2 regions of the Bradyrhizobium sp. SZCCHNRI1029 genome follow, and region 2 is predicted to be linked to the other one. Evidence: riboswitches for the same ligand, from Rfam matches in the RefSeq annotation. Region 2 holds a riboswitch; the other holds the start of a gene.
The links. Region 2 has a riboswitch for cobalamin ahead of QW861_RS32975 (HupE/UreJ family protein). Riboswitches for the same ligand answer to the same signal wherever they lie in the genome.
Positions count from the first base shown of each region.

Region 1 (7,142 bases), on a different contig from region 2:
GCCTCAACGTCCACTTCAACCTGCTCGATCCGCGCGCCGATCTCGACGTGCTGATGATCGCGCCGAAGGGCCCCGGCCATACCGTCCGCTCGGAGTACCAGCGCGGCGGCGGCGTGCCCTGCCTGATCGCGATCGCCAAGGATTCCTCGGGCAACGCCCATGACCTCGGCCTGTCCTACGCCTCGGCGATCGGCGGCGGCCGCGCCGGCATCATCGAGACGACGTTCAAGGAAGAGTGCGAGACCGACCTGTTCGGCGAGCAGGCGGTGCTGTGCGGCGGCCTGGTCGAGCTGATCAAGGCCGGCTACGAGACGCTGACCGAGGCCGGCTACGCGCCGGAGATGGCCTATTTCGAGTGCCTCCACGAGGTGAAGCTGATCGTCGACCTGATCTATGAAGGCGGCATCGCCAACATGAACTACTCGATCTCCAACACCGCCGAATACGGCGAGTACGTCACCGGCCCGCGCATCATCACGCCGGAAACCAAGGCCGAGATGAAGCGCGTGCTCGACGACATCCAGTCAGGCCGCTTCGCGCGCGACTGGATGCTGGAGAACAAGGTCAACCAGACCTCGTTCAAGGCGACCCGCGCCAAGCTTGCCCAGCACCCGATCGAGGAAGTCGGCGCCCGCCTGCGCGACATGATGCCCTGGATCAAGAAGGGCGCGCTGGTCGACAAGTCGAAGAACTGAGGTCTTGCGGCGAAACCGAGAAATGAAAACGGCGGGCAGAGGCCCGCCGTTTTTGTTTGGGGTCGTTGAAGGCCCGCCGGCGCGTTCAGGACGCCGCGCGGCGCGACGCGACCGGCGTCAGCAGGCGGACGATCTCGCTGACGGCGACGAGGCCGACGAGCCAGGCGGCGCTGGTCAGGCCGAGGCGGGCGACGATCGGGAGCGCGAAGCTCGCGGCGCCGCCGAGTGCCGGCGTGGCGGCCAGCAGCACCAGCTCATAGGCGGCGTAGGCACTGAGGAGCGCGACGGCAAGCGCAACCGTCGCTGGTGCTGTGCGCAAGGTCGCCAGGGCCATGCGGGCCACAACGGTGGCGCTGAGCGCCGCGACGCCGATCATGGCGCCCCAGGCCAGGGTGTTGGCATCGACCGGATAGTGCAGGGCGCCGAAGCCGATGCCCTGGTTGACCAGCCAGGCGCCGAGCATCACCGGCAGCGCCGCGCGCAGCGGCAGCATGGCGGCGGCGATCACGGCGAAGGCCGCAAACGGCGTCGCGCAGGCGAACACGAAGCTCGCCAGCGCGCAGGCCCCTGTCAGCAGCGCGAAGCAGAACGCAGCGGCATGCCGTTGCGGAACGGGCGCGAGGCGAGCTTCGGAACCAGACCGGGCGAGGACGTCGAGAGTCATGGAACATCTCCTTCTGTTGCGATTGTAGTCCATTTCGGCAGCTTCTGTCAGCCGCCGGGAGGTTGGTCGGCGGCGTCACTGCACGCCGAAGCTCGCCACCCGGATGCCGCCGAACACGCCGAAGCCCGGCGCGAGGAATCCGGTCGGGTTCTGGTAGTGATGGTTGAAGAGGTTGTCGATCCGGCCGAACAGCTTGACCTGGTCGGACAGCGCGTAGTCGCTGCGCAGGTTGACGACCGTATAGCCGGGCGCGACGAGGCCCGTGGTCATGCCGTCGCGGCTGACGTCGAGCCAGTTGCCGATGTGCAGCAGCGTCGCTGACAGCGTCAGCGCATCGATTGGCCCCCATGTCGCGGTGGCGCTCCATTTCTCCTTCGGCCGCCGCAATAGCTGCAGGCCGGTAGTCGCATCGACCGCGCGGGTGAACGTGTAGTCCGCACGCAGCGAGATCCGGTCGGTGAGATCAGCGGTCACGAAGCTCTCGGTGCCCTCGGTGGTCGCGAGGCCGACATTGGCGTAGGAGGTGAAGGTCGCGTTGAAATTGATCAAGTCGGTGATGCTGTTGTGGAAGTAGGTCGCGCCGAAGCGGAGACGATCGTCGAACAGCGGCTGCTCGAAGCCGGCGTCGTAGCCGGTGCTCTGCTCCGGCCGGAGGTTGGGATTGGCGAAGAAGTTGAACGCCGGAAAATCCTGGTGCAACTGGCTCAGGGTCGGCGCCTTGAAGCCGGTGCCGTAGCTCGCCTTCAGCTTGGTCTCGGTCACCGGCAGGATCGCCGCCGGCGCGATCCGGTAGGTGCCATGGCCGCCGAACTGGTCGTTGACGTCGTTGCGCAGGCTCGCCACCACGAACCAGCGCTTCGCGAACTCGGTCTGCAGCTCGACGAAGCCGGCCTTGTTGCCATTCTCGGCCGAGAGGTCGGCGGTCTTCAGCCGCTCGGTCTGCTGCTCCGCGCCGACGACGAGATTGTTATGCGGCGCCAGCTTGGTCACCGCGTGCCAGTCATACTTGATGCGCTCGCCGGCCGCGACCGCTGCCACCGGATTGCCAGCCGTCAGGTCGGACGACCGGTCGTTCACATAGTTGACGCCGAAGTAGTTCCGGATGCGGCCGCCGAGCAGCGACCACACGGCTTCCTGGCGTGTCGCAAGCTGGTGGACGGCGTGGTTGCTCTGGGCCGCGTCGGGAAAGCTCGGAAAGCCGCTGTCGCCGGTGAACAGCAGCGTCGCGTCGGTGTATCGAACCACCGAGTTCAGCGTCCAGGCCTCGTTGAGGTCGACGCCCAGCTTGGCCGAGGCGGTGAGGTTGTCGTAGGCATTGCCGATGGCCTTCTGCCCCGCAGGCAGCAGCTGCCACGGGGTCACCGGAACGTCGCCGGCGTGCAGATGCGCGACATTGACCGCGTAGTTGACATTGTTTTGTGAGCCGCTGACGCCGGCTGACTGGTTGAAGGTCTTGAACGAGCCGCTCTCGACCGAGGCGGTCGCGCGCGCCGGGCCCTCGCCCTTGCGCGTGATCACCGAGATCACCCCGCCGATCGCATCCGAGCCGTAGAGCCCGCTCTGCGGCCCGCGCAGCACCTCGAACTGCTGGATGTCGGCGGCGAGCAGATGCGCGAAATCGAACGCGCCATTGCCGTTGGTGACATCGCCGACGTCGATGCCGTCGATGAAGAGCTTGGTGTGATTGGCGTTGGTGCCGCGCATGAAGACGTTGGTCTGGCCGCCCGGGCCGCCGGCCTGCACCACGTTCAATCCGGGGATCGTGCTCAGGATGTCCGGCACGGTGCGGGCCTGCTGCGCGGCGATGTCCTTGTCGGTCACCACGGTGATCGCATTCGCGACGTGGGCCACTGGCGTGACGACACCGGTCGGGCTGACGGCGACGGGGGTTCCGGCTGGCGCGGCCGGCTTTGCCGCCGGCATCTGCTGATGCGCGGCGCTGGCGGTTCTGCGGGGGATGGCTGGTTTCTGAGCGATCGGCTCGCGCGGCGGGTCGACCTCAACCGGGGGCAGAAGGTCGGGGGAGGCGGATTGCTGCGCTGCTGTGGGCGAGGGGCCGAGCAGGGCGAATGACGAGAGGACGCAGAACGACGACAGAAGGGCGCGACTGCGCCTGGCATGGGGAACGGGAGACACGAGGAACCTCGGCATGACGTCAGTGGCACGTCACCGCGAACGAGGTCTCATGCAGCCCTTGGCAGGCCTGCCTGAAAACGATGCCAATAACGCCCCGACCGGCATCCTCGCGTGTGACCACGGCTGACGGCAGGTCTCCTGGCTCGCGGGTCGTCACCTCCACGTCGCCTTCCCGGGACCGAGATTTCCCAGTGGCCTTTGACGCGAGATTCGCCGCTTACAGTTGCGGGGGCAGCTGCGGCCTTCGGTCACGTCCCTTGCGAGACGCATCCGGCACCGCATTCCCTTTTGAGCCCCGGTCGAGGGGCACCGTCGCGATCACCGTAGGAGTGCGGGCGCACCAAAGTCAATCCGGCGCCCGGCGATCTCCTGGCGATAACGCTGGCCGGTCGGCTTGGTGATGCCCGGCCGCCTGCGACAACCATAGCCGTCGTCCCTGCGAACGCAGGGACCCATAGCCACCGGCGGTCGTGTGGCGAAGGACGACGACAAGACATTTTCCGCCAATTCACATCACGCGGTATGGGTCCCTGCGTTCGCAGGGACGACAGCGGAGCGCGAGTCGTTGCTGATGAGGATTGCGTCTTGTGAGCACCCGCTCACTTCTCGACCTTGTTGTGCACCATCCAGAATCGCAGCGTGCGCTGGGCGGTGTCGAGCGACAGGCGGCCGTAGTCGCGTTCCGCGAGCTTGAGCGTGTCGCTGTCGATGGCGTGCTTGATCGGCCGATGGGTCAGGATTTTCGCCACCACCGACCAGGCCAGCCCGGCGGCACGGCAAGGGATCAGCACGATGTCGGTGCGCGGGCCTTCGAGCACCTTGGCCATCATCTCGGTCGGGACGTTGTTGAGCAGGCCGAGTGCGGCGGAAACCTCGCCGAAGCGGCGGGTTTCGGCGAAGAAGGCGATGGCGGCATCGTTGAGCTCGTTCAGCCCCTTCATGCGCTTGACGGCCTCTTCGGCCAGCGTGAAGTCGCGCCCGACCAGGCCGCCGTCGCTGCGCGCAACGTCGGCGATCGCCTTGAGGATCTTCTTGATCTCCTGTTGCAACGCCGGCGGCGCCGAGGCCATCAGCCTGGCGCGCACGGCTTCGGTCGCGCGGCGCAGGAGGTCGCGCAGGTGCTTGGTGGGCAGGTCGACGCGCAGCCCGATGATCTCGGACAATTCGTCGTCGTCCTCGGCATGCGCCATCATCCCGGAATAGCCGGACTCGGAGAAGCGCGCGGTCTGGTTGTTGGCGAGCTTGCGGATCACCCGGCGCTCGCCGCGGTCGACGATGATGTCGGTCACCGCCTCGGTCAGATGCGGACGGCTGGAGATCGCCATCAGGTGATCCTGGCCCTTGGTCGCCGCGACCTCCACCAGCGTATGCTCGGTGAGCCGGCTCGAGTGCATCAGCACGTTCTCGGCCACCGAGATCTCGTCGTCGCGGGCGAGCTGCTGGATCAATTCGACGGGCGCGTAGTCGACCGGCGCGAGATGCTTGCTGAGCTCGGCTCGCGCGCGGGTCTCGACCCGCGAGACCAGCATGCACAGCACGTTGTCGAATACCTTGATCTGGTCCTCGCTGAGGCGTTCGCCGTCATGCAGGAACAGGTTGGTGACTTGGCGCAGCGTGTTGACGCGCTTCGCCGAGGTGCCGCTGCGGACGGCCTCTTCGAGTTCGGTGATGATGGAGTCTTCTGAAGGCGGAAGCTGTTCTGGCTGTGACACGATCGCGCTCGTTTGTCCGGATTGCCGGAGCGACAGCAACGCGATTGTGATCCGCTGCAAGGCTTTCGGCCGGAGCAGTTTTCGGCACGGGCGATAACAATGCGTTAGGGGCCGAAGGCGTAGTACTCCGGAGAAACACGGATACGGAAAATTAAGACGATACATATAGGGGGGATGACGGGCTGGAGCCCGGTCTTCCGGAGATTCGCCGGACAGGCGATGGAATGAGGTGCGAACACCTCCCCGCAGACGCGGCGACGACAGGCCAGCGAAGCGGAAAGGTTAATGATCTCATAAGGTCACAAACCTTCCTTCATCCAACTTGCTCGCTGCCCTCGATCTCACGTCAGCTGTCATCCTCCCAAGCCTTGAAACTTAAATCCCATTCTTGCCGCGGCCATTTTGCCGACGCGCCGTGCGATGCGTGGCGTCACCCGATGTTCCGGGGCAGGTTCGGCGGGGCGATGACCTCGCGCGAAAAATCAGCGCCAGCATCCTGCCGCATCTCGTGCGATAATCGCCGCGCAAATCGTTGAGGTCACCATGAAATCCGTCGTCATCACCGGCGCATCCACCGGCATCGGGTTCGCCTGTTCGAAGCTCCTGCTCGCGCGCGGCTTTCGCGTGTTCGGCAGCGTTCGCAAGCAGGCCGACGCAGACCGTCTGCGCGGCGAGCTCGGCGCCAACTTCATGCCGCTGCTGTTCGACGTGACCGACGAGGCGGCGGTGAAGGCGGCCGCCGGCGAGGTGCGAGCGGCGCTCAAGGGCGAGACGCTCGCCGGTCTCGTCAACAATGCCGGCATCGCCGTCGCCGGTCCCGTGACGGAGCTGCCGATCGCGCAGTTCCGCCATCAGATGGAGGTCAACGTCATCGGCCCGGTCATCGCGACCCAGGCGTTCGCGCCGCTGCTCGGGGCCGATCCAGCCATGACGGGAGAGCGCGGCCGGATCGTGATGATCAGCTCAGTCGCGGGCCGCAACGGCAACCCGCTGATGGCGCCCTATTCGACCTCCAAGCATGCGGTCGAAGGGCTGTCCGAGAGCCTGCGCCGTGAGCTGATGCTGTTCGGGATCGACGTCATCGTCATCGCGCCGGGCGCGGTGAAGACGCCGATCTGGGCCAAGGCCGACGAAGTCGACCTGTCGCCGTATCAGGCCTCGCCGTTCTTCCCGGCGCTGCAGAAGATCCGCGCCTTCATGCTGCATCTCGGCCAGTCCGGGCTGCCGGCCGAGACCATCGCCGCGCGGGTGGCCGACGCCTTGACCTTGCCGGCGCCCAAGGTGCGCTACGAGATCGCGCCCGATGCCATGAGGCAATGGATCGTGCGGGTGCTTCCGAAACGGACCGTCGATCGCATCATCGCCAAGCGGCTCGGCCTGATGCCCGCGATCAGGCCCTGATGCCGGCGATGACGACCATCGGCAAGACCCAGGCGGAGCTGACCCGCCTGGTCGAGGAGGAACTTCGCGCGCAGCCGGGCTGCGAGACGGCACGTGTGCCGGCCGTTCATGCGCTCGACGTGCGCAGCGGCCGCAACTGGGAGATCCCGCACGTCGTTCTCGGCGACAGCCTGATCAGCGACGTCGACCGCGCCGTGATGAGCGTGCAGCGCCGGCTCGGGCGCGCGTTTCACCTGATCGACGATCCGGTCACGGCGCCGGAAGCGGCAGCGACGCCGCAGGGCAACGCTGGCGACTCCTGACAATCCTTGCGGGGATGTAAGCCCTGCGGGCTCAGGTCAGCAGGCCCTGCCGCAGCGCCAGCCGCACCAGCTCGATGTCGCTGGCCACGCCGAGCTTGTCCTTGATCAGCGAGTGCAGGTTGGCGACCGTCTTCGGGCTGAGATGCAACGCTGACGCGATCTCGTCGGTGGTGCGTTCGGCGAGCAGCATCTGCATCACCTCGAACTCGCGCGCGGACAGGACGTCGGCGGC
Region 1 is NZ_JAUEUK010000002.1:251,036-258,177, forward strand. Features, by position in the region: gene ilvC (ketol-acid reductoisomerase) at 1-695, shown strand, start outside; gene QW861_RS06785 (hypothetical protein) at 781-1,359, opposite strand; gene QW861_RS06790 (TonB-dependent receptor plug domain-containing protein) at 1,435-3,510, opposite strand; cobalamin riboswitch at 3,606-3,824, opposite strand; gene QW861_RS06795 (DUF2336 domain-containing protein) at 4,095-5,207, opposite strand; gene QW861_RS06800 (SDR family oxidoreductase) at 5,751-6,608, shown strand; gene QW861_RS06805 (hypothetical protein) at 6,608-6,910, shown strand; gene QW861_RS06810 (response regulator transcription factor) at 6,942-7,142, opposite strand, start outside.
Region 1: linked by a shared signal. The riboswitch ahead of QW861_RS06790 (TonB-dependent receptor plug domain-containing protein) and the one ahead of QW861_RS32975 (HupE/UreJ family protein) in region 2 are both predicted to bind cobalamin.

Region 2 (7,142 bases):
GACTTCCACGAACCCTTTCACCCGCAACACATCATGTGCGTCGACGGCGGCCGCGATGCGGTCGACGAGCGCATCGGGCGAAGCCTGCGCCGGAACGTCGAGCACGAAACTCTCGAAATCGTCGTGATCGTGCTCGGCCTCGTTGTCGTGATGCGACGGCCGGGCCGCGAGATCGTCCTCCGCGGCGGCACCGAGTCCGAGCAGCACCGAAGCCGACAGCCTGCCGTGCTCCGTCGCGATCACCTTGACGGCACGCTGCACCTTCGCCGCGATCTCGGCGGCGACATCCTTGCGCTGCTCCTCGCTCATCAGGTCGCTCTTGTTCATCACGACGAGATCGGCGCACAACAGCTGGTCCTCGTAGACCTCCTCCAGCGGATTGTCGTGATCGAGCGACGCATCGGTGGCGCGCTGCGCGGCGAGCGCTTCGGGATCATCGGCGAAGCGTCCCGCGACCACCGCCGGACCATCGACGACCGCAACGACGCCGTCGACGGTGACGCGCGTCGCGATCTCGGGCCAGTTGAAGGCCTGCACCAGCGGCTTCGGCAGCGCCAGCCCCGAGGTCTCGATCACGATATGCTCGGGCGGCTCCTTCTGATCCAGCAGGCTCCTGAGCGCCGGCACGAAATCATCGGCAACGGTGCAGCACAGACAGCCGTTCGACAGCTCGACGATGCGATCCTCCGGACAGTCCGGCACGCCGCAGCCTTTCAGGATGTCGCCGTCGATGCCGACATCGCCGAACTCGTTGACGATGATGGCAAGCCGGCGACCGTTCGCGGTCTCGATCAGGTTGCGCACCAGCGTGGTCTTGCCGGCGCCGAGGAAACCGGTGACGATGGTGCAAGGCGTCTTGGCGAACGACTTCGTCATGGCGATGCGAGCTCTCGTTTTCAGCGTGGCGCAGACAGCGCAGGCACGCGCGCGACGGTGTTCTTGCGAATGTATTCGGGACGCTCGCGCCAGGCCGGCAGACCGGCGTCATGGCGCTGATGCAGTTGCGCAAATGTCAGCACATCCCGCGCATGCAGATCCGGATCGAGCGCGCCGAGCACATAGGTCCATTTGCCCGGCGCCGTCACCGCAACCGTGCACGCACGATTGCAGTTCGACAGACACTCGACACCGACAACGGTGACACCGGCGCGCTGCGCGGTCGGCAACGTCTCGATCGCGGCGAGCAAACGGGCTCCGGCCCGCGGCTGATCAGGCGGCGTAGGTTCCGTCCCCTGCGAACGGCAAGTGACGCAGACGAACAGCGTCGTCTCACCAGTCTCCGATGCGGTCATCAATCAGCCGATCACGCCGGCCGCCGTCGCCGCGGCGACCCCACCCACCAGCACGATGGCAGCGCCCGCGAGCCGCAGCGCCAGCGGCGCAGCCGTCTTGGCCTTCGCCGACAGCAGCCTTGTGCCGAGGAACGCGCCGGCGGCGATGATGGTCTGGATCACGAGCAGACCGACGAGATAGGCCCCGAGCGGGGTGTTCTCGGCCCCGACGATCGATTCGCCCAGCGCATATCCATGGACGAGACCGGTCACGGCGAACAGGCCGGCGACGGGCAGCACACCGAAACGGCCACGCATCACCACCACCAGCCCAACCACGACGGTGGTCAGGCCGACCAGCAGCTCGGCAGCCGGGATGTTGGCCTTGGCCACATGAAGGCCGACGCCCGCGATCATCGCGGTGGTGAAGGCGAGCACCGGCGCGAAGCCGCGGCCCAGAAGCGCTGCAACGATGCCCGCGCCCACGATCGCCGCCAGATGGTCGATTCCGATGACAGGATGGCCGAGGCCGGACAGCATCCCCTGCGCAAACGTCTGCGGCAGCTTGCCCCCCATCATGTGATGCGCGAAGGCGGGATCGGTGGCGAGCAGCACCAGGCTCGCGGCTGCAAAGGTCGTGGTACGGGTCAACTTCATGGCCGTCTCCGTCGCTTGCCGGCTCCCCAGAGGACCGGACGATGCGCTGCATCCGACGGCACCCCGCCCATCCCGGCGGGATCAGAACCAGCATCGCGACTCCCCGCGCGACGGGTCGGCCAACAGCAATGTCGACGGCAGGTCTCCTGGCTCTCGGGTCACCGCACGAAGCCACCTTCCCGGTTTCCCAGTGGTGTCTTGGCCTCACACTCGCCGATTACAGTTGCGGGGGCAGCCACGGCCTTGGGTCAAGAACCCGCACCGTGTTCCCTAAATCTCTCCTTTCGGAGAACCGTCATCTGTTAGATACGGGTCGCACCAAAGCCCGTCAATCGGAATCGTCCCCATGGTCCCCGCCCCGCCGCATCCCGCCCTGCCGCGCCTGACGCTGGTGCTCGGCGGTGCGCGCTCGGGCAAGAGCCGCCATGCCGAGGCCCTCGTCACCGCCCTTCCGCCGCCTTGGACCTATGTTGCGACCGCGCAGGCCTTCGACGCCGAAATGACCGACCGGATCGCCCAGCACAAGGCGCGCCGCGCCAAGGGATGGCAGACGCTGGAGACGGCGCATGATCTCGCGGGTCTCGTCCGGGCAAGCGGAGAATCGGGCGTACCGATGCTGATCGATTGCCTGACGCTCTGGCTCAGCAACGTGATGCTCGCCGACATGAACGTGGCGGCAAGATCAGCCGAGTTGATCGACGCGCTCAGGAACGCGCATGGCCCGATCGTGGCCGTGTCCAATGAGGTCGGACTGGGCATCGTGCCGGACAACGCGCTCGCGCGCGCCTTTCGCGATGCCCAGGGGCGACTGAACCAGGACATCGCGGCCTTAGCGGATCGCGTGATCCTGATGGCGGCGGGACTGCCGCTGACGTTGAAGTGACGAGGAGACAATGCCGATGACCGGAAGCGCCGACGATTCACGCCACAAGGCGAAGATGGAGAACCGCAAGGCGGCGCAGGATGCCGAGGTCGCCTCCAAAACCGTGGAGAAGGGCCTGCTGATCGTTCACACCGGCAAGGGCAAGGGAAAATCGACGGCGGCGTGGGGCCTGATGCTGCGCGCACTCGGCCGCGGCTTTCGCATCGGCGTCGTGCAGTTCGGCAAAGGCGCGTGGGAAACCGGCGAGCGCAAGGCGATCGAGAAGTTCGGCGATCAGGTGTCGTGGCACACGCTCGGGGAAGGCTTTACGTGGGAGACGCAGGATCGTGCGCGCGACGTCGCCGCGGCCGAGCGCGCCTGGGCGAAGGCTAAGGAGCTGATGGCGGATCCGTCGATCCGGCTGCTCGTCCTCGATGAGCTCAACATCGCGCTGCGTTACGATCACCTTGATATCGCAGACGTCGTCGCCACGCTCGCAGGGCGCCGTCCCGATCTGCACGTCGTCGTCACCGGCCGCAACGCCAAGCCGGAGCTAATCGAGGCCGCCGATCTCGTCACCGAGATGAACCTCGTGAAGCATCATTTCGCGGCCGGCGTGAGGGCGCAGGAAGGCATCGAGTACTGAGTTCATGAGCGCGCGGGCCATCATGTTCCAGGGCACCGGCTCCGACGTCGGCAAATCGCTGATCGTCGCGGGGCTCGCGCGCGCGCTGACATTGCGCGGCCTCAAGGTGGCGCCGTTCAAGCCGCAGAACATGTCGAACAACGCCGCCGTCACCGCTGATGGCGGCGAGATCGGCCGTGCCCAGGCGCTGCAGGCGCGCGCGGCGCGGCGGCCGATGACGGTGCACATGAACCCGGTGCTGCTGAAGCCACAAAGCGAGATCGGGTCGCAGGTCGTGGTGCAGGGCCGCGTCATCGGCACCGCCAAGGCGTCGGCCTATCAGGCGATGAAGCCGCAACTGATGGCGGCCGTGCTCGACAGCTTCCATCAGCTCGCGGCGGATGCCGACATCGTGCTGGTCGAAGGCGCAGGCTCCGCCTCCGAGATCAACCTGCGCGGCGGCGACATCGCCAACATGGGCTTTGCGCAGGCGACGCAGATTCCGGTGGTGCTGATCGGCGATATCGATCGGGGCGGCGTGATTGCGAGCCTGGTCGGCACCAAGACGGTGATCCCGCCGGACGATGCCGCGCGCGTGGCGGGTTTCCTCGTCAACAAGTTTCGCGGCGACCCCGCATTGTTTGCGTCGGGCATGAACGAGATCGCGCAGCGGACGGGGTGGACATCGCTCGGGCTCATTCCACATTTTCCGGATGCGCGCCGCCTGCCGGCGGAGGACGCGCTTGGCCTGGCTGAACGCGGATCATCGGGAGGACAGCGACCGAAGGTCGTCATCCTCGCCTATCCGCGCATCTCCAATTTCGACGAGTTCGATCCGTTGCGGCTGGAAGATGGAATCGATCTGCAGTTCTTGCGGCCTGGCACGCCGATCCCCGGCGACGCATCGATGGTGATCCTGCCGGGCTCGAAGGCGACGATCGCCGATCTCGCCGCCTTGCGTGAAGTCGGCTGGGACATTGATCTCCGCGCGCATCTTCGCCGCGACGGCCGCGTGCTCGGCATCTGCGGCGGCTATCAGATGCTGGGGCGCGTGATCAGCGATCCGGATGGGCACGAGGGTGCAGCTGGTTCCGTCGCGGGACTTGGCCTGCTCGACGTCGAAACGACACTGACCGATGACAAGGCGTTACGCGAGGTCCAGGGCACGCTGACGCACGATAAGCTCTCGTTCCGCGGCTACGAGATGCACATCGGCCGCACGGAGGGACGGGCGACACAGCGCTCCTTCCTCACCTTCTCCGATGGCCGGCGCGATGGCGCCATCGCGCCTGATGGCCTGGTAGCCGGCTGCTACGTGCATGGCCTGTTCGCCGACGACGGCCTGCGCAGCCATTGGCTGCGCGGCCTCGGCGCGACGACCAGCGGCCTCTCCTATGAGATCGATGTGGACACGACGTTGGATGCACTCGCGGCGCATCTAGAGCGCTACGTCGACGTTGACCGTATCCTGGCATTGGCGAGCAAGCCCGCGCCGCCCGTGGCGGCTACAGGATCCTGACCAGGACGAGCCCTGCGACGACCAGGGCTTGAACCAGACAGGCCAGCCGATACAGCCGCAAGGCCTGCCGGATGTCGGACGCGTCGAGATCGGCGCGCCCGTCGCCCATCCAGGCATCGGTGACGAGATGACCGTGATAGACGCGCGGCCCCGCCAAGCGCAGTCCGAGCGCACCGGCCATCGCCGCTTCCGGCCAGCCGGCGTTGGGCGAACGGTGCTTCGACGCATCGCGTGCGACGGCTCGCACCGCGGCCGAAGCCGAGGCGCTCGGGATGCAGGCCGCGGCGGCTGCGATCCACAGCGCGGACAGGCGCGAGGCCGGCAGATTGACGAGATCGTCGAGCCGCGCCGCCGCCCAGCCGAACGCGCGGTGACGGTCCGAGAGATGACCGATCATGCTGTCGGCGGTGTTGAGAGCCTTGTAGATCAGGATGCCCGGCAGCCCGCCGACGACGAGCCAGAACACGGGTGCGACGACGCCATCGGAGAAGTTTTCTGCCAGGCTCTCGACCGCGGCCCGCGCGACGCCGGCCTCATCCAGCCGCTCGGGATCGCGGCCGACGATCATCGAGACGGCTCGGCGGCCGCCCTCGAGCCCCTCCTGCCCCAGTCCCTCTGCAACCGCGGCGACATGCGTGTCGAGACTGCGCTGGGCCAGCAGGCTGCTTGCCGCCACACCAAGGATGATGGTTGCGACCGGTTCGCCGACGAGCGCCTGCATGACCCATGTTGCGGCGAGACCGGTGGCCATCATCCCCGCGACGAGCAGGCACACGAGCGCAATGCCGCGCGCGCGTCGTGCGGCAAAGCCGTCTGCTGCCCTGTTCCAGCGGCGGTCCCCCCATGCTATCAGCGCGCCCACCCACATCACGGGATGACCGATCCGCTGCACCAGGACCTGGGGATAACCGACCGCCGCCTCGACGAGGAGCGCCGTGAGCGCGAGAGAGACGAACATCGATCTCCGCTGAAGGAAAGACATGTAAAGGAAAGAGATGGACGACAGAGCGACTAGCATGCGCGCGGACGAGCCGGAAGCGATCCTTCACGGCGGCGATCTCGCTGCGATCAGCCGTCGCTATCCGGATGCGCCACAGCCGTGGATCGATCTGTCGACCGGAATCAACCCGATCCCCTATCCCGTGCCGGCGATCCCGGCTGAGAGCTGGGCAATGTTGCCCAGCAAGCTCGACGAGCAGGCGCTGTTGTCCGCTGCTGCCGCACGCTACGGCGTGCGGACACCCGCATCGATCGTTGCAGCCGCAGGCACCCAGGCGCTGCTCCAGATCCTGCCGCGTCTTCGCGCTCCAAGTTCGGTTGCCGTGCTGGCGCCCACCTACGAAGAACATGAGCTCTGCTGGCGCAGCTGCGGCCACCAGGTGCGTCTGGTCGACAAGGTCGAAGCACTGGCCGAAGCAGACGTCGCCATTGTGGTCAACCCGAACAATCCCACGGGGCGATTGATGCCACGCGCCACACTCCACTTGCTGGGCGTGTTTCTCGCCCGTCGCAACGGTTTGCTCGTGGTGGACGAAGCCTTTGCTGATTTCTGTCCCGTTGAGGCAAGCCTGATACCGAATTTGCCGCCAGCCACGCTGGTGTTGCGATCGTTCGGAAAGGCTTACGGTCTGGCCGGATTGAGACTCGGTTTTGCCGTCACGTGCCAGGACCTGGCCGATCAACTGCGCCGGGCGTTGGGGCCATGGGCCGTGTCTGGACCTGCGCTCGCGGTTGGCTCGCTTGCTCTCGCTGACGACCGATGGCTGCAGGAGGCACGCGTGCGGCTGATGTCAGACGGACAACGCCTCGATACGATGCTGACCACGTCCGGCTGCAGGATTCACGGCCCCCCTACGTCCAGGGCTCTTGGAGGAACGCCGCTGTTCAGACTGGTCGAGAGCACGGATGCTGCCGCATTGGCCGAGCGGCTCGCCCGCCATGGCATCCATGTCCGGCGTTTTCCGGCTCAAACAAGCTGGCTGCGCTTCGGCCTGCCGGGCCATGAGACAGGCTGGCAGCGGCTAGCGCAGGCGCTCGGCAGCGCGTCCTAGCCGAGAACGCAGGCGGCCAGCAGCAGCGTTTCCGTGACCTCGATGCTGGCGCCGTGGCAATCGCCGGTGATGCCGCCGAGCCGCCATTGCCAATAGAACGCGATTCCCGGAACCAGAGCGATCGCGATCAGCGTCGGCACCGCACCGGCCAGCGCGC
Region 2 is NZ_JAUEUK010000019.1:45,264-52,405, forward strand. Features, by position in the region: gene cobW (cobalamin biosynthesis protein CobW) at 1-876, opposite strand, end outside; gene QW861_RS32970 (DUF1636 domain-containing protein) at 897-1,292, opposite strand; gene QW861_RS32975 (HupE/UreJ family protein) at 1,296-1,928, opposite strand; cobalamin riboswitch at 2,047-2,240, opposite strand; gene cobU (bifunctional adenosylcobinamide kinase/adenosylcobinamide-phosphate guanylyltransferase) at 2,275-2,811, shown strand; gene cobO (cob(I)yrinic acid a,c-diamide adenosyltransferase) at 2,828-3,436, shown strand; gene QW861_RS32990 (cobyric acid synthase) at 3,441-4,934, shown strand; gene cbiB (adenosylcobinamide-phosphate synthase CbiB) at 4,921-5,892, opposite strand; gene cobD (threonine-phosphate decarboxylase CobD) at 5,930-6,985, shown strand; gene QW861_RS33005 (adenosylcobinamide-GDP ribazoletransferase) at 6,982-7,142, opposite strand, start outside.